DNA from 2 places in the Halobacillus sp. KGW1 genome. Region 1 is predicted to be linked to the other one. Evidence: riboswitches for the same ligand, from Rfam matches in the RefSeq annotation. Region 1 holds a riboswitch; the other holds the start of a gene.
What was found. A riboswitch is a leader RNA that binds a small molecule or an ion and turns the genes downstream of it on or off. The one in region 1 is predicted to bind S-adenosylmethionine.

Region 1 (9,691 bases):
GGACAAATGTCGGAATAAGGGAATCGTTATATGTTTTCTTAATGTGATCCGCTACGTCCTCTTCTTGATAAAGCTCAACGATTTTCTGGTAGACTTCTTTATCTGCTTCATCGGCACGAGCCGCAATGATGTTGATATAAGGTTGAGCGGTTTCATCCTCAATATAGACAGCATCTTCCACCGGTACAAATCCTGCTTCAACCGCGACTCCATTATTAATGACGGATGCAGCGACATCGGGAAGGACACGTGGTGTCTGGGCAGCAACAATCGGTTCAAATTTCAAGTTCTTCGGATTATCTTCAATGATATCGAGCGATCCATTTCCGTCGAAATCTTCCGGTAGACCGATCAGACCCGCCTGCTCAAGGAGAAGCAGAGCGCGTCCCATGTTCGTTGCTTCTTTCGGGACAGCGATGGAACTTCCATCAGGAATGTCCTTTACATCTTTATATTTTTCGGAATAGACACCCATCGGAGCAATGATCGTCGTACCGATCGGCTTCAAGTCTAAATCGTGCTCTTCTATGAAGGAATCAAAATACGACACCGTCTGGAAAGCGTTCAAATCGATATCTCCATCAGCAAGTGCCATGTTCGGGCGCACGTAGTCCGCGAATTCAACCAGTTCAATGTCAATATTCTCTTTCTCTGCTTTCTCCTGGACTTTCTCCCAAATCGGGACGCCGGAACCATTCAGGCCTACCTTCACTTTCGTCTTCTCACCAGAGGCTGCGTCGCCTTCACTGGAGCACCCTGCTAATACAAAACTGATGATTGCGATGAAACTTAAAATAAATCCCCACTTTTTCATAATAATATCCCCCTGTTATTGTCTACGTATTTTTCTTGATATAAAGTTTCCAACCGTCTGCGTAAGCTGCACAATCAGTACGAGCAATAGGACCGTTGCAATCATAATATCTGTTTCAAAGCGTTGATAGCCGTAAGAGATGGCCAAATCTCCCAAACCTCCGCCTCCAACAAAGCCCGCCATGGCGGAAGCACCGACGAGACCGATCGTTGCAATCGTCAAGTTAAGAATAATAGAACTCAATGCTTCTGGTATATAAACACGACGTATGATCTGCCAGGGTGTCGCTCCCATCGCTTCTGCTGCTTCGATGACTCCTGGTTTCACTTCAAGCAAGCTGCTTTCCACAAGCCTCGCTATGTACGGAGCAGAGAAGATGACGAGAGGAACGACAGCTGCTGCTGTCCCGATCGATGAACCGACAAGCAGACGTGTAAACGGCAGGATCGCTACGAGCAATATGATGAACGGAATGGAACGGAAGAAGTTCACAACCGCACTTAATCCGTTAAAGAACGGTTTATTTTGAAGCAGCCCTCCCTGTCTCGTAACAACGAGAAGTATTCCAAGCGGCAGGCCGATAAGCGCTGCTGCCAGGAGGGATATACCGACCATGACAAGGGTCTGGTATGTCGCTTCCCATATTTTCGGCCAAAAATCCATCAAATTAACCTGCATGTGCAGTCACCTCCTGTACCGTTACGGTTTGTTGGATATGGTGGATCGCTTTAAGAATTTCTTTCGCATCCCCTTGGAACTCCACGACTAAATGACCGAATGGAATACCCTGCAGTTCCGTAATCTGTCCGAACAGTACATTTACTTCCACATCAAAACGTTTCGCCACCTGTGAGAGGACCGGCTGTCCTGCGCTTTCCTCCACAAAGGTGATCCGGTAGATATTCCCGGAGGCATGGCGCTTTTCGATGCCGTCTAGAATAGACGCGGGTATATCATTCTCCATCACCGTCCTTACGAAATTCTTGGTTGTCGGATGCTGCGGATTGGAGAAAAGGTCGAAAATGGATCCACTCTCCATGACACGTCCGTTTTCCATCACTGCTATCCTGTCACACACCTCACGGACGACATTCATTTCGTGAGTGATCATCAGAATCGTAATGCCGTACTCGTCTCTCACCTTCTTCAGAAGTTCCAGGATTGACTTGGTTGTCTCCGGATCGAGAGCGGACGTTGCTTCGTCACATAATAGAATATCAGGGGAGGTCGCCAAAGCTCGGGCGATACCGACCCGCTGTTTCTGCCCGCCGGACAGCTGGTCCGGGTAATGATTTGCCTTTTCAGACAGACCGACGAAGGCTAGAATTTCCTTCACCCTTTGATCTATCTCTTTCTTCGGCGTACCGACAAGAGATAATGGAAATGCCACGTTATGGTGGACGGTTTTGGACTCCAGCAGATTAAAATGCTGAAAGATCATTCCGATGCGCTTCCGGACTGTCCTTAAATCCGGTTTGGACAGCTTCGTCAAATCCTCTCCATTGACGACGACCCTTCCTTCTGTCGGCCGTTCCAATAAATTAACAAGACGGACGAGCGTACTTTTTCCAGCGCCGCTGAAACCGATGACTCCGAAGATTTCCCCTTTATGTATCGTCAAATCGACACGGTCGACGGCACGCAGTTCTTTCCCTTCGTGCTGATACACTTTCGATACGTTTTCAAACTGGATCATCGAATCCCTCCTATGCTTTCCTAAACAAAAAGAGCCTCTCTTCTTATAAAACAAGAAGAGAGGCTCACACATATGTATATGAGATCCGTCTCTCCTCATCTGTCACGCCCACAGGCGTGCTGGAGTTGGCACAGTTTCTGACGGAGACATCCGTTCAGATCCGCTGCCGAGGTTTCAAAGGGCCAGTCCCTCCACCTCTCTAGATAAGAAGATCGATTCAATTCGTTATTCAATTATGTCACTGGTGAAAATGATAATACAGCCTCATCCACCTTGTCAATTCCATTTGTAACTTTTCTCAGAAAAATGGAGAAATTCAGATTCCATAGATACCTTAAAGGGTATGTATACCCATAAATCAGGAAATTAAAAAGGAGGATTCTATGTTTCATTATACAGTTGAAACGAAGAAGAGTGTCAAGGATGCAGTGGAAAGCCTGGAACAACAGCTGAGTCTGGAGCAGTTCGGGGTCTTATGGAAGTTCAATGTCAAAGATAAGCTGACGGAAAAAGGATTGGAATTCCATCAGGAATTTCGTATTCTTGAAGTGTGTAATCCGAAAGAAGCAGAAAGCATCCTATCCGAGAATACCCTTGCCGGTTATTTTCTCCCTTGTAAAATGGTCGTATATGATGAGCAGGGCACAACAAAGATCGGAATGCCGAAGCCGACTGCTCTCGTAAGTCCCATTGGTGATGCTGCCGTTCAATCACTCGCCTCCGATATCGAGGAACGGTTGATTCACTGTATAAGCAAAAGCGTGTGAAATTAGATCCCTGGTCAGGGTTCACCCATCCGCACTCTACCAGGGATCTCCATTTAATGCTCGATAGGCGGAATTTTCGGATCCGTACCTTTCAACGAGTAGTGAAAAGACCCCCGGTTGGTTACCGCTCCGTAGAAGATATCCGAAACCGCATGGGGAGTGATCTGTTTCTCTACCCACGCTTCTGTCTTTTCCATACGCGCTATCATATCCTTTTGTAAAATACCGTCCATAATCAAGGGGATGTCATAACCCCCACCCCTATTCCACATACCTATGTCTTCTCTAGTAACAGGCTCTTTTCCCTGCTTCAATTGCACCGTCAATCTCCCGTCCGGTTCTATGATTGCCGTGTATACGTCCTCAATCCGGAATACATCTTTTTCCCGAAGCATTTGTATTATATTATCAATGGAATAGCGAATTCGCTTAACGTTTTCACCAATCATCTTCCCTTCGAAAACGACAACAGTTGGTTCGAAGGTCAATAACTTACCGAACCAAGGACTCCTCAGCTTCATCCATACAATGACTTTTTGTAAGAGCGCGATCGCTATAATAGCTGTCACCGTATGGATGTGGTTGATATTCGGGTCAGCAATATCCGCTCCCACCACGGAGCCGAGAACCAGGACAACAACGAAGTCAAAGACAGGTAGTTCACCGATCGACCGCTTCCCCATAAAGAGACCTACGGCCAAAAGCAATGGCAGGATTGTGACGATTCTAAGCAGTACCTTCCAGGTATCCATCCAAAGTTCCATCATGTCACCTCTTCCTTAGCTTGGTGTTCTATCGGTATTCTTATCCGAATCTTTTCTTGTTGACAAAAATACCACTAGGGGTATATTATTAGTCATGTACTGTTCAAAGCGAACAAAAATAACTGCTTAAGGGAGGCCGACGCAGTGGAATATAACACAGCTATGAAAAACAGAGTGAAACGATTAGAAGGGCAATTGAGAGGCGTACTCAAAATGATGGAGGAGAATAAAGACTGTAAAGATGTCATCACACAGCTTTCTGCATCCAGAAGCGCGATCGATCGTGCCATCGGTCTTGTCGTCAGCTCCAACCTTGCAGAGTGCATTCAAGGGTCCGATGACGACCAAACAACAGAAGCGTCCATTAACGAAGCTGTTCAATTGCTAGTCAAAAGCAGATAATTTTTTCACTTTACAATATACCCCTACACGTATTAGTATAATCCAATAAGGAGGCAGTAAAATGTCAGAGACGAAGAAAACGAACATCATTTTATTCAGCGGAGATTACGATAAGGCGATGGCCGCTTATATCATCGCCAACGGGGCAGCAGCCTATGATCATGAAGTTACCATCTTCCATACTTTCTGGGGACTGAATGCTCTGAGGAAAGACGAACCAATTAAAGTGAAGAAAGGCTTCATGGAGAAAATGTTCGGGAAAATGATGCCACGGGGCGCGGATAAAATGGGCATTTCTAAAATGAATTTCGCAGGATTCGGCCCTAAAATGATCAAAGACGTTATGAAGAAGCACAATGCTGTGCCGTTGCCGGACTTGATTGACATGGCTCAGGAACAGGAAATCAACCTTGTTGCCTGTACAATGACGATGGATCTCCTCGGTCTCCAAAAGGAAGAACTGTTGGATGACATCCAGTACGCTGGTGTAGCTGCTTATTTGGCAGATGCAGAAGAAGGAAACGTTAACCTATTTATCTAATCAGGAGGTTGAAACCATATGAAAACAATGACAGCTAAAGAAGTAGAACAGCAGCTGAGTGAGGCTCTGAACATCATTGATGTCAGAGAAGACGAAGAAGTGGCAGAAGGTAAAATACCCGGTGCTGCACACATCCCTCTGGGATTTATTGAAAAGCGGGCGGTTGAATTGGATAAAGATAAACCTTATATCATGGTTTGTCGCTCCGGCGGACGCAGCGGCCGTGCTTCAGAAATACTCATGAGTAAAGGGTTTGACGTAACGAACATGGAGGGCGGCATGCTCGCCTGGGAAGGCCCGACAGAATAAATGACATACCTATATGGGTAAGGAGGAATCACAGATGACAATTAAAACGAATCAGACGCTTGATGCCAAAGGCTTGGCCTGCCCAATGCCGATTGTGAAGACGAAGAAAGCATTCAAAGACCTTGCTGCAGGCGATGTCTTAGAAGTGCTTGCAACAGATAAAGGTTCCAAAGCCGACCTGCAGGCATGGGCGAAAAGCTCCGGACACGACTATCTCGGTATTATCGAAGACGGGGATGTCCTGAAACACTATCTCCGGAAAACAAGCGGCGAAGAAGCCCAGGAGAAGAAACATCCACACATCGTGGACAATGAAACACTTCAGGAAGTACGCTCACAGGAAGTAACCATACTGGATGTTCGTGAACAGGCAGAATTTGCATTCACGCACATCCCGGGAGCGTTATCCATTCCACTAGGAGAGCTGGATGCACGCATGAATGAGATCGACAGCACCAAACCTGTTTACGTCATCTGCCGCACAGGAAGCCGCAGTGACTTGGCTGCACAGAAGCTGGCAGACAAAGGCTTGGAGAACGTGTACAATGTCGTACCTGGGATGAGGGAATGGAACGGAGAAACTTCCTCCATTCATAATTAAATTTTTTTGCAAACCAATATACCTTAGGGGGTAAATAGGATGTCAGTAAAAACTATGCCGATTGCAGATATCGTCAAGAAAGTGCTGAATAATGAAGAGCTGTTCCTACTGGATGTACGGACAGAGGACGCATTCCATGATTGGAAAATCGAAAGTGACAGCTTCACTTATATGAACGTGCCTTACTTTGATCTGCTCGATGGCGTCGAGTCTATTACCGATCAGTTACCGAATGATAAAGAGATTGCCGTCGTTTGTGCCAAAGGCGGCTCCTCTGAAATGGTGGCAGAACTGATTAGTGAGGCAGGATATGAAAACGTATATTCCGTCGAGGGTGGAATGAAAGAGTGGAGTGAGCACCTGGAGCCGGTAAAAGTCGGTGAATTGAGTGATGGAGGATCTGTCTATCAATTCATACGCATCGGTAAAGGCTGCCTGTCTTATATGGTCGTTTCTAAAGGCGAAGCCGTTGTCATCGACGCGACAAGAATGACCGACGTGTACAAAGACTTTGCAGAAGAAAACAATTGGAAGATCACACATATCCTGGACACTCACCTGCATGCCGATCATATATCCGGCGGCAGACAACTTGCTGAAGAAACAGGCGCTTCCTACTGGCTTCCACCCGAAGATGCTGCCGAAGTAACATTTGAATACAACGCGCTCCAGGACCAAACGAAGATTCAGGCCGGAAATGCAAAGATCGATGTGCATGCGCTCTATTCCCCTGGTCATACGAAAGGCTCCACGTCCTTCGTTGTCGATGATCGTTACTTGATGACGGGAGATATTTTATTCATCGATTCGATTGGAAGACCGGACCTTGCCGGAAAAGCAGAAGACTGGGTAGCGGACCTTAGAGAGACACTTTATACACGCTATAAGGAACTATCTGCCGAGCTGCTTGTTCTGCCTGCCCACTTCATGACGATGGATGAGTGGAATGAAGATCATACGATTGCTCGAAAACTGGGAGCACTATTCCAGGAGAATCATGGTTTAAACATCGAAGACGTTAGTGAATTCCGTAAACTTGTCACAGAGAACCTTCCACCACAGCCGAATGCTTATCAGCAGATCCGGGAAACGAACATGGGTAAAATCCGCCCGGATAAGGAGGAACAGCGCGAAATGGAAGTGGGACCGAACCGCTGTGCAGTAAGGTAACCATCAGACGACCCAATAAAACTACTGGAGGTATGAAATCATGAACGTAACCAAAGTATTAGATGCTAAAGGCCTGGCATGCCCAATGCCGATTGTCAAAACGAAGAAAGCGATGAACGATATAGAATCAGGAGAAATACTGGAAATCCATGCAACAGATAAAGGCGCAGAGAGCGATTTGACTGCATGGGCTAAATCCGGAGGACACACCCTTCTCGACCATCAGGAAAACGACGGTGCCTTCAAATTTTGGATTCAAAAAGCATAACAACAGCAAAAGGGAACCGTCCATTCGGTTCCCTTTTTTAAGGAGGTACAAGACACATGGAATTTGGATTTATTCTTACTATATTTGCTATCGGATTTGTGGGTTCCTACATCTCCGGGATGCTCGGGATCGGCGGCGCGATTATCAACTACCCGATGCTGCTCTATATACCGGCCTTCATCGGCGTCGGTTCGTTTACGGCATACGAAGTATCAGGAATCAGTGCGATCCAGGTCTTCTTCGCAACGATCGGTGGTGTGTGGGCCTATCGAAAAGGCGGGCATCTTAATAAACCACTGATCTTATACATGGGGGGCAGTGTATTAATTGGTAGTTTTATCGGCGGATACGGCTCTCAATTCATGCCGGAGAACGGCATCAACATCGTTTACGGAATTCTTGCCCTTATTGCAACCATCATGATGTTCATCCCTAAGAAAAGGACCGATGAAACACCCGTGAATCTTGTGACGTTCCACAAGCCTGCCGCTTCCCTGCTTGCCTTCCTCGTTGGTATTGGAGCTGGTATTGTAGGAGCCGGAGGAGCTTTCCTGCTCGTACCGATAATGCTCGTCGTCTTGAAAATACCGACAAGGATGACCATCGCCTCCTCTCTTGCGATCACTTTGATCTCATCGATCGGTGCAACCATCGGGAAAGTGACAACGGGACAATTCGATTATCTGCCTGCTTTTATTCTTATCCTGGCAAGCTTGATCGCTGCGCCGTTGGGAGCGAAGTCAGGACAGAAAATGAATACGAACGTTCTCCAAACCATACTCGCTGTCCTTATACTTGGCACAACCATTAAAATCTGGTTCGATATCTTTTAACTTATCTAAAAAAACCACCATTCCTGATCTGGAATGGTGGTTTTTCTTTTATTAAGCTGCTTCCTCTTGCTCTTCTTCCGGATTCACCATTTCTGTTTCATCCAGATAACGAAGCAAGTCTCCGTATATGATAGAATCGGATGTTTCTAATTCTTCCTGCGCAGCATCGAAACCAGTGTCACACGCTCCATTTTCTACAGTTTCTCCTGTTTCACGGTCATAGCAGGCACCTTGAATACCTACATATTCTTCATCAGCAAAGTTTCCATCACGTGTGATCATAAGCTGACGGCGGTCCTCGTCCAATAAATCATGGCCGAACTGGATCGGGTTATCATCTTCGATTCCAAGCAGGTTGGTGATGGTCGGACGCAGATCAATCTGTCCACCCACCGTATGGTTTTTCTCCGGTTCAATATCCTTACCATACAGAAGCAACGGTACTCGCTGCAGCTGGAATTGCTCATAATCATTAATATCTTTACCTAAATACTCGCCCATGGCCTTCTGGTGGTTCTCGGAAATACCAAAGTGGTCACCGTAAATGACGAGAATCGTATCATCATACAGGTCGGACGCTTTGAAGCGTTCGACAAACTCTTTCAATGCCTCGTCCTGGTAACGAATCGTTTGGAAGTAACGGTTCAGCGTGTTACTGCCTGTTTCACCAGGCTCAATCAATTGTTTATCTTCCGGAAGCGTAAACGGATAGTGGTTGGTCAATGTAATGAGTTTGGAGTAGAATGGCTGCTCCATTTCTTCCATCTTATCCAGAGAATCCTGGAAGAAATACTCATCCATATAACCCCAGCTGTGCGATTTCTCTTCCGTAATCTCATAGTCCTCTTTCGAGAAGAACTCATCATATCCGAGAGAATCATACATCACATTCCGGTTCCAGAACGTCTTATCGTTAGCATGCATGACGTTCGTGAAGTATCCGTTCTCGCTGAGTAGACCCGGCATACCTTTGTATTCGTTACCTGAATGGGTAAAGAATACTGCTCCACGGTTCAGCGGATACAAGGAATTGGCAAGCAGGAATTCAGAGTCGGACGTACGTCCCTGCTTCACCTGGTGATAGAAGTTATCGAAATATATACCATCTTCTTTAAGGTCATTAAAGTAAGGAGTCAGCTCTTCTCCATGAAGAGTATTATCAACTACAAAGGTCTGCGTACTTTCAAGAGAAAGGACGATGACGTTCTTCCCTTCGGCAATGCCTTCCAACCGGTCGCTGTCTTCCTGTTCGTTTTCATTGACGTAGTTGATGGCAGGGACCAGCTCATTGCTGTCCGCAAACGTCTTTTTCATTTCCGTCTGGCCTTGAAGCACGGCATCATACACGTGGTAATTAATCAAACCGATATATTTAACCAGCATATTACGGTCAAAAGCACGCTCCAACAAGTCTGTCCTTTCCGTTTCCGCCCATTGAAGATTAAGAAGGAAAAGCGGTACGGCGATAATAGCTAGCAGGAATCCTTCCCGGCGTTTCGGCTTGAACACCTGAAGACGTGAAGGCT
Region 2 (9,691 bases), on a different contig from region 1:
TGCTCGGCTTATTCGCTCCAGTTGGGTTGGACAAGGCGATTGACCGGCCGGCAGAACAACCGTCGTTAGAGCAAATGACTACAAAGGCAATTGAAACGCTGGATAAAAAGGAAGAAGGTTTCTTTTTAATGGTGGAAGGAAGCCAGATTGATTGGGCCGGCCATGACAATGATATCGTTGCAGCCATGAGTGAAATGGATGATTTCGAGAAGGCATTCCAAAAAGCGATCGAATTTGCAGAAGCAGATGGAGAAACGTTAGTCGTGACAACGGCTGATCACTCGACTGGAGGACTGTCCATTGGAGCCGACGGGCCTTATACATGGGACACAGAAGTTATAAAAGCGGCAAAACATACACCTGATTTTATGGCTGCGCAGATTGTGGAAGAAGGAAAAGAAGTAAGGCAGACATTGGAGGATAACATTGCTTTCGATGTATCCGATAAAGAGGTGGCTGCGGTGGAAGAAGCGATGAAATCTGCTTCTGAAGAAGACCGTCTGACGGAAGTGGATAATAGTATCGAACGAATATTTAATAAAAGGTCAGGGACCGGCTGGACGACAGACGGTCATACGGGAGTAGACGTCCCTGTCTATGCTTACGGACCGGGATCCGATCTGTTTGCAGGTCACATTGATAATACAGACCAAGCGAAGAATTTCTTTCAATTACTTAAAACGTCCGATGAAGAAGGCGGAGAGCTTGCGGATACAAGTGCAGCTTATCCGGCGGGGATAGTGCTCGGTGCCGTAATAGCCGGTGCCGGTGGAATCCTGTTGTTTCGCAGACGTCAAATGAATAAAGCATGAATCAAAAAAGCCAGCCTCCCGGGCTGGCTTTTTTGCAGCATCTTAGTAATTTTCCCATGCTTCCTGATACAGCTGTATCAGGTTTGGACGATTGAGACTGTTGACGGGGATATCGAATGTCTTTCCCTTCTCTTCAATGACTTCGTCCGTGTCATTACCAAACTCAAATAGAGAAGGGGCGACTTCCTCATTGAGAAATTTTAAATCAAGTCCATCGAAACCCAACTTGTCAATGGATATAGGCTCTCGGGAGGCCAGAGTGAATCCCCAGTTTCCGAAGCTTGGAACGTCTAGATGATAATTGGCGGTTTCAAGGCCTGTGGCTTGTACCGTTTTGTTAATGGTCCAGTACACTTTGGTCGCAAAAACCGGACTCGTTGATTGAATACTCACTTTCCCGCCTGGTGACAAGTGGTTCCGTACAAGGGAGTAGAACTCCTTCGTATACAGCTTGTTGAGGCCTTCATCGTTGGGATCCGGCAGATCGCCAAGGATAACATCATAAAGCTCCTTAGAATCGCGCAAGTATTGGAAGGCATCTTCATGAATGACCTGAACACGGCTATCTTTCAAGGAACCTTCATTCAGTCGGAGCAGCTCATGGTTGGTGTTGGCAAGGTCCGTCATGGCAGGGTCGAGGTCGACCAGGGTAATCTGTTCCACGTCTTCATGCTTCAATACTTCCCGGACAGCAAGACCATCGCCTCCACCGAGAATCAGAACCGAGCGCGTTTGATCGGCAAGCGCCATCGGAATGTGGACGAGCGCTTCGTGGTAACGGAACTCGTCACTTTCTGCGAACTGCAGCTGTCCGTTCAAGAACAGCCGTACATCTCCCGGTTCCTTGGTCAAAATGATCTTCTGATACTTTGTTTCTTCTGTGTAAACGATCGGGTCTGCGTAAGATTTCTGCTCAAAGACACTGGCATACTTCTCTCCAAATAAGAATCCCGCGACAAGCAGAAGGAGAATGAGGAAGCCGGCCGCTTGGTGGACTTTGGGCCTGGACATCTCTTTTCGGAACCTTAATGTGATGAACAGAGCGACAATCGCATTGATCATGGCAATGAAAAAGGCAGTATTGATCAGACCGAGCAGAGGACGCAGGACGAGAGCGAATCCTACGGACCCGATCAGACTGCCGGCATAATCAAAAAACAGCACCCTCGCTGTGCTTTTACTTATATCTTCACGGATTTCCTGAACCCTTCGTATCAGGATCGGGAGCTCCAGACCTGTCAGAAACCCGGTCAAAGATATGACGGTGTACAAGTAGATCTGGGCAACGCCGTCATCGAAGTAAGCAGTGAAAAAAAACAATCCAAAGACGGAAAAGCCCCCGACGAGAGCGATCAAGTACTCTGCCTGAACGAAGCGGGTGACGAGCCAGTTCTTCAGTTTTTCACTCAGGGCTGCTCCGATTCCCATGGCCATCATGAACAGCCCGATGGTTATACAGTAATAAAGAACGCTGTCCCCGAATAAGTAGCTGCCTGCAGCACCATAAAGAACTTGGAAGACGATTCCGCAGATTGAAACGATTCCTGATGACAGATAAAGATACTTTTGTGCGTTCACGGTTGGTCCTCCTTTATTCTTCTTATGTAATGCTTCCTGCTACGGCAAAACCGATGAAGATACTGACAGATGCCGCTACAAGGCCGACAGCGATGTTGTTTTTCTTTATTTCCTCTTCCGCTTTGAACGGAGTGATCCACTCGAACAAATAGTAGCCGGCAATCATCAACAGAAAGCCGATGAAGATCCAGATAGAGGCGCTCCAAATACTTAAATTGTGGGCAATAGAAGATTCTGTAATGATACCTAGACCGATCAACTTCCCGGCGAACTGAGAAGCGACAGCGACGTTGCCCTTCAGCAGCTCTTCTTTATCGTTATAAGGGGTGAATTTTTCAAAGATGGCCATACAAATTCCTGCCAGGACAAGCATGACGATCCAATACAGCAAGGTCAATAGAAGGTCATAAACATTCAGTACTTCCGAAATATCGAATTCAAACATGGTTTTTCGCTCCTGTTCTTTTGTTATTTTCCTGCTCCGGGGCCGCCGCCGCGGACACCGGAGGATGTGCTGGATGACTGGCGTACGGATGGACTGCTCCCGGCATTTTTCACATAACTTCCACCGCTGCCGCCGATATACCCTGTATAAAAGAAGCCGCCGCGGTTATCGAGGTCCATAGCATAAACCTCTTCTGCTTCCTCTTCTATGCCGTAGTCCGAAAAGAAATCACTATCATAATTGTTCCGGACGAATTCTTTATCCGATACTTCGATGATGGTATCTTCTTCTTTCTGGGTGTCCTGATAGACCTGCACGAGGTAATCGTCGTAGAGCATTAAATCACGACCGTCTTTGGAGGCTTTATGTACGGCCTCTTCAGAGTCGGTGATGCCGGCTGCCACTTTCTCCGGCTTCTGATCATAAGCGCGGAAGATTTCCGATTTGTTGCCCACATCATCGTATACGATATCCTCCATTGGGTATTGATCCCCGACTGCATCCACTACGTTGGAGCATGCCGTCAAACACAGCAGGCCGAGCAGAATAACCGGGATGGATTTGAGTTTCATACTCTTCATCTCCTGTTTTATTCATTTTCTAGAGGGCGTAGCATTAAGGAATTCAAGCGCCAGTGTGTTTCCTTCATACTGGACTGCCAATGTGGAGGGTAGTCTCCCTGCACCTCGAAGCGATCGGTATATGTCCGGTCTTCATCATCCGTGATGACCCGTTCCAATTCGAAGGAGAAGGTTACCCACACATCATATTGGAAGGTCGCCCATTCCACCCCGTGATCGGTTTCGGTGCTGAGCGGGCTCACCGGCTGTTCATCCAAATAAGATTGAAATTGCTTGTTCCGTACGGTGTAATGGACATCTGTGATGTGCTCCGGATCGACTTCTTTGTTCATATAAACGTCACGAAGAGCGGTTTCATAAACCCGTTCATACAAAAAATAGGCATCCAAAGCACCCCAATTTTGATTGTCGATCTCGTTTAACGCAGCTATCGTATGAGTGAGAAAAGCAACTTCAGTAGGCTCATAGTCTTCATCTGTGATGTAGGTATCCATTGATACAGTCAGGTTGTCGGGTTTCTCTGAATCTCCTTCTCCATAGACATCAATTTCTCCCGGCATGAACATACCAATGAGCACGAGCAGTGCGAATATGGAGCCGATGACGATTCCTGATATTTTTAGTATTTTTATGAAGGTTTTCATTGTCTATCACCTCCTCAGAAAGGGAACGGAACGTGAGTGTTAAGGCAATTTCATCCATTTTAACCACTCTCATTATACGTTCCTATGAATCTAGAAACAACAAAATTCGAGGATATTCGGAACATTCAAGTTGCAGCGTAAGAATAAAATTCAGCGTTGACATTTTTTATTTGCGTTGTTAGAGTATTTAAAAAATACATATTTCTTATCCAGAGAGGTGGAGGGACTGGCCCTTTGAAGCCTCAGCAACAGGTCTGAATGCAGACACTGTGCTAATTCCAGCGGGTGTTGAATAACCCTGATAGATAGGAGCTTCCTTTTATTTGTCGGTAAACGCACCCGCTCCAGGGTGCGTTTTTTTATGTATTTTTAGATGAAGAGAAAGTGGAGGGGAAGAGAAAATGGAACAGAACTTCAAAAGAGAAATGAAAACACGCCACCTTGTGATGCTGTCACTCGGTGGAGTCATCGGAACCGGGCTGTTCCTCAGTTCCGGATACACCATCCAGCAGGCAGGACCATTTGGGACGGTGCTTGCCTATTTGATTGGTGCGTTGGTCGTTTACTTAGTGATGCTCTGTCTTGGTGAGTTGTCTGTACATATGCCTGAGACTGGTGCGTTTCACAGTTATGCCGCGAAGTATATCGGTCCGGGAACGGGGTTTACGGTTGCCTGGCTTTACTGGCTCACCTGGACAGTGGCGCTGGGATCGGAATTCACAGCTGCCGGACTGATGATGCAGCGGTGGTTCCCGGATATAAGTGTATGGATATGGAGCGCTTTATTCGCGATTTTGATCTTCGGATTGAATGCATTCACCGTGAAGTTTTTTGCAGAATCAGAGTTTTGGTTTTCTTCTGTCAAAGTCATCGCCATTTTTCTATTTATTCTACTTGGTCTGGCTGGAATTTTCGGTATTGTGCCGCTTGCAGATTCTGAACCAGCTCCGTTCTTTTCTAATTTCACAGAAGCCGGTTTGTTTCCGAATGGGGCTTTCGCCATCTTAATGACGATGCTGGCGGTCAACTTCGCATTCTCCGGTACAGAGTTGATCGGTATTGCGGCGGGAGAAACGGTCGATCCCGCGAAAACAATCCCGAAAGCCATCCGGACGACGCTCGTACGGCTCATTCTTTTCTTTGTAGGAACAATTATTGTGCTTTCCGCGCTGCTTCCGAGTTCGGAAGCCGGAGTCATTGAGAGTCCTTTCGTTGCCGTTTTGGAAAGAGTCGGTGTTCCATTTGCCGCAGATATCATGAACTTTGTCATCATCACGGCTATTTTGTCTGCAGCGAATTCAGGGTTATATGCCTCCTCCCGTATGCTGTGGTCTCTCGCGGATCGGAAGACGATCTCTCCGAAATTCGCGAAAATGACGAAGAAAGGCATTCCGCTGAACGCCATCTTATTCAGCATGCTTGGTGGGGGACTGGCTCTGTTGTCCAGCATCATTGCGCCCGATACCGTCTATATCGTGCTGGTATCGATTTCAGGACTTGCAGTCGTTATCGTATGGATGAGCATCAGTCTTGCTCAATTTAATTTCCGGCGGGCTTATGTGAAAGCTGGGAACAAGGTGGAGGACCTGGGATACCGGGCGCCGCTTTATCCATTGGTGCCGATCGCATCGTTCCTGCTCTGTCTTGCCGCCTGCATCGGAATCGCCTTTGATCCGACACAGCGGATCGCCCTGTATTGTGGAATTCCATTCATCATCCTTTGTTATGCAGGGTATTATCTGTCACAATCCAAGAAGAAACGGAGAGTAGAACATGTCGAACAGAATCAACAAGCGCAATCCTATTAAACAACTATTGGAAACAAAGAAAACGATTATTCTCGATGGGGCGTTGGCGACAGAATTGGAGACATACGGCTTCGACCTTGATGATCCACTTTGGTCCGCCCGTGTGCTGCTTGAGAATCCGGATGCTATCCGTAAGGTTCATGCCGATTATTTCCGTAATGGTGCGGATATTGCCATCACCGCTAGTTATCAAGCAACCATTGATGGGTTTAAGCAGCGGGGGATCGACGAAGATAAGGCGCGCACATTAATTAAAGATACCGTTCGCCTGGCACAGGAAGCACGCTCGGATGTCTGGAGGGAAGCGGATGACAGAGCTTATCCTGTCGTTGCAGGTTCGGTTGGCCCTTATGGCGCCTACCTTGCTGACGGCTCAGAATATATCGGGAACTATGGTGTCACGGATGAGCGGCTGAAAGAATTTCACCGTCCCAGAATAGAAGCGCTCATCGAAGCGGGTGCCGACGTGCTTGCCTTTGAAACGATTCCTTCCCTCCAGGAGGCGAAAGTACTGACGGAATTATTGGGCGAGTATCCGGGCGCCAGTGCGTGGCTTTCCTTTTCCTTGAAGAATGGCAGCCAAATCAGTGATGGAACGGAATGGAGACGTTGTATAGATGTGATCGAAGGGAGGGAGCAGGTGGTAGCAGTCGGAGTGAACTGTGCTCCGATTCCTGATGCGACAGAGGCAGTCGGCCATATCCGGGCTCTTACAGATAAGCCGATTATTTTATACCCGAATTCGGGAGAAACATACGATCCCGACACGAATGACTGGTACGGGGAACGCTCCTGCCAGCGTTTCGATGAGCAGTCCGATCGGTGGGTGGAAGCCGGGGCAACGATCATAGGAGGCTGTTGTCGTACGACTCCTGATCACATTCAATCGCTGGCAAGGCGCTGGCAGAATAGGTAAAAAGAGAAAGGCCTTTCTGATTGGGAAGGTCTTTTTTTATGTGTAAAAAGCACTAGACAAGCGGATGAATTTTTATGCAATAATCACTAAATTCAGAAAATTATGTGGAAACTTTGTGAATTTTAAGATAACATGTTGTTAGAAGTAAATTGTATACAATCTTCGAATACAATGGTGGGATGCAAAATGAGTAGTAGTGAAGAGAGAGCATATGAAAAGGTGAAACGTGCCATTATGCTGAAACGGCTTGTTCCGGGACAGCGAATTACGGAAGATTGGGTAAGTAAAGAGTTAAATATGAGCAGAACTCCGATAAGAGCTGCTTTCAAGCGATTGGAAAGTGAGAAATTGATAGAACTGGTTCCCAATAAGGGGGCGATTGTTTACAAACCGTCCAACAAAGAGCTTCGGGACGTTTTTGAACTGAGAATTGTTTTAGAAACTTATGCAGCGAGACTTGCGGTTCCTAAGCTGGATGATGCTCATCTGGAACAGCTTGAAATTCTACTTTCCGATGAACTGGAAACCTACAAGTCCAAGAATTTCGAGGAATTCCTTCGGGTCAATGGTTTGATCCATACGTTCTTATCCGAGGTATCCGGCAATGAATTCCTTCTACAGGAAGTCGACAAGTTGAATCAGTGGTCGGACTGTTATTTAATCCTCCGAGATGAATTTTACTCGACACCAATGAATGAGGTTAAATCGATTCCCGAACATCGGGTGATATTCGAACATTTGCAGGAGAGGGATTCTGAAGCAGCGGAGGCAGCAATTCGTAACCATTTGCTCTCGACACTGAGTGATTTGTCTGAACGAACATCGGTTTTCTATTAATTAAAAGGAGTGGTTAAACATGTCTAAGCACGTATCTATCCAAACAAACATCCCAGGTCCAAAAGCGAGCGAGCTGCTGGAACGCCGTCATCAAGTAATTCCTGATTCAGTAAGCTACGGCATTCCAACATTTGCACAGAAAGCGGAAGGAGCCAAAATCACGGATGTGGACGGTAATACATTCATCGACTTCGCAGGTGCGATCGGTACGATCAACGTCGGCCACTGTCACCCGAAAGTAAAAGAGGCCCTCCATGATCAAATTGAAAAATTCATTCATACCGGATTCAATGTAATGATGTATGAACCGTACGTCGCTCTTGCTGAAAAATTGACACAGCTTGCTCCTGGATCTCATAAGAAGAAGGTGCTTTTGCAGAACAGTGGTGCAGAAGCTGTAGAAAATGCCGTTAAGATTGCTCGAAAATATACTGGCAGACAAGCCATCGTCACATTTGCCAATGCGTTCCACGGGCGTACGCTGATGACGATGTCCATGACGAGCAAAGTAAAGCCGTATAAATATGAATTCGGTCCATTCGCACCGGAAGTGTACAAGGCTCCTTTCCCGTACAGTTACCGCCGTCCTGAGGGAATGTCAGAAGAGGCTTATATCGATTTCATGATCGAACAGTTCCGTGATTTCTTCCTGAAAGAAGTCGCACCGGAAACAATCGCTGCTGTATTTATGGAACCTGTCCAGGGAGAAGGCGGCTTTATCGTACCGGCGAAGCGTTTCGTCCATGCGGTCAAGCAGCTTTGTGAGGAGCACGGTATTTTGTTCGTGGCAGATGAGATCCAGACGGGATTCGGAAGAACGGGCAGCTATTTTGCTTCTGAGCATTTTGGTATTACTCCGGACTTGATCACGGTTTCGAAATCATTGGGTGCCGGTATGCCGATCAGTGGAGTCATTGGACGTCAGGAAGTCATGGATGCTGCCGGTCCGGGAGAACTTGGAGGTACGTACAGTGGTAACCCGGTTGCCTGTCAAGCAGCCCTTGCGGCGATTGATGTCATTGAAGAAGAGGGCTTGAACGAGCGTGCTGTCGAAATTGGTGCAACGGTTAAGGACAGGTTCACCAAGCTTGCAGAAGAATTTGACTGCATCGGTGATATCCGCGGTCTTGGAGCTATGGTGGCTGTAGAGATTGTCAAAGACCGTACGTCGAAAACACCGGATAAAGCACTTGCGTCTGAAATTATTTCCAAAGCTCAACACAGCGGTTTGCTGGTACTTGGTGCAGGAGTCTATGGAAATGTCGTCCGCTTCCTGATGCCGCTCGTCATTACGAATGAAGAATTGAACGAAGGGTTGGATATCCTGCGTGACGCAATGGAGTCCGTGTTGGAAAAGAAGACGGAATTTTCGGTATAAAATAAGGGGGGATGCTTAATGGAAGATAAGAAATTAAAGAAGGTATTATCGTCCTTTGATCTGTTGTTTCTGGCTCTCGGTGCGATGCTCGGCTGGGGATGGGTCGTTCTTTCAGGTACGTGGATCACGTCGGCAGGTTCGCTAGGGGCGGTCATTGCCTTTATCATTGGTGGATTCCTGGTCATCTGTGTCGGCTTGAATTATGCGGAATTAGCTTCGGCGATGCCTAAAGTAGGCGGCGAGCACGAATATGTCCACAGGGCACTTGGCAAGAAAGCATCGTTCGTTGCTTCGTGGGCAATTACGCTCGGATATATTTCGGTAGCGACTTTTGAAGCAGTTGCACTACCGACGGTTATCGACTACCTGCTTCCTGACTACCAGGCCGGCTATCTATGGACGATTGCCGGTTGGGACGTGCACCTGAACTGGGTACTCATCGGTTCACTAGGGGCCGTCATTATCACAGCAATCAACTTTATAGGTCTAAAGCAGGCAGCGGTTCTGCAGACGGTGTTTACCTTAATGATTGTTGCTGTCGGACTTGTGCTGATTTTCGGGTCCGCTGCCTACGGAGAACCTTCCAACCTTTCGCCTTTATTTGAAGGTGGAGCGGGTGGCATTATGACTGTGCTCGTCATGGTTCCTTTCTTATTTGTCGGTTTTGATGTCATTCCTCAAGTAGCAGAAGA

Region 2: it holds a riboswitch for S-adenosylmethionine, as region 1 does, so the genes downstream of both, mmuP (S-methylmethionine permease) here and AXG56_RS13595 (methionine ABC transporter ATP-binding protein) in region 1, are expected to answer to the same signal.

Annotation. Positions count from the first base shown of each region.
Region 1 is NZ_LSOC01000003.1:922,892-932,582, forward strand. Features, by position in the region: gene AXG56_RS13585 (MetQ/NlpA family ABC transporter substrate-binding protein) at 1-814, opposite strand, end outside; gene AXG56_RS13590 (methionine ABC transporter permease) at 830-1,492, opposite strand; gene AXG56_RS13595 (methionine ABC transporter ATP-binding protein) at 1,482-2,510, opposite strand; SAM riboswitch class I at 2,603-2,720, opposite strand; gene AXG56_RS13600 (DUF302 domain-containing protein) at 2,894-3,277, shown strand; gene AXG56_RS13605 (DUF421 domain-containing protein) at 3,331-4,044, opposite strand; gene AXG56_RS13610 (metal-sensitive transcriptional regulator) at 4,186-4,443, shown strand; gene AXG56_RS13615 (DsrE/DsrF/DrsH-like family protein) at 4,505-4,984, shown strand; gene AXG56_RS13620 (rhodanese-like domain-containing protein) at 5,003-5,293, shown strand; gene AXG56_RS13625 (sulfurtransferase TusA family protein) at 5,328-5,894, shown strand; gene AXG56_RS13630 (MBL fold metallo-hydrolase) at 5,934-7,064, shown strand; gene AXG56_RS13635 (sulfurtransferase TusA family protein) at 7,105-7,332, shown strand; gene AXG56_RS13640 (sulfite exporter TauE/SafE family protein) at 7,389-8,165, shown strand; gene AXG56_RS13645 (LTA synthase family protein) at 8,217-9,691, opposite strand, start outside.
Region 2 is NZ_LSOC01000004.1:241,037-250,727, reverse strand. Features, by position in the region: gene AXG56_RS16175 (alkaline phosphatase) at 1-812, shown strand, start outside; gene AXG56_RS16170 (polyamine aminopropyltransferase) at 855-2,390, opposite strand; gene AXG56_RS16165 (DUF350 domain-containing protein) at 2,413-2,835, opposite strand; gene AXG56_RS16160 (DUF4247 domain-containing protein) at 2,859-3,407, opposite strand; gene AXG56_RS16155 (hypothetical protein) at 3,425-4,060, opposite strand; SAM riboswitch class I at 4,263-4,372, shown strand; gene mmuP (S-methylmethionine permease) at 4,462-5,868, shown strand; gene mmuM (homocysteine S-methyltransferase) at 5,834-6,784, shown strand; gene AXG56_RS16140 (GntR family transcriptional regulator) at 6,971-7,621, shown strand; gene gabT (4-aminobutyrate--2-oxoglutarate transaminase) at 7,641-8,999, shown strand; gene AXG56_RS16130 (APC family permease) at 9,018-9,691, shown strand, end outside.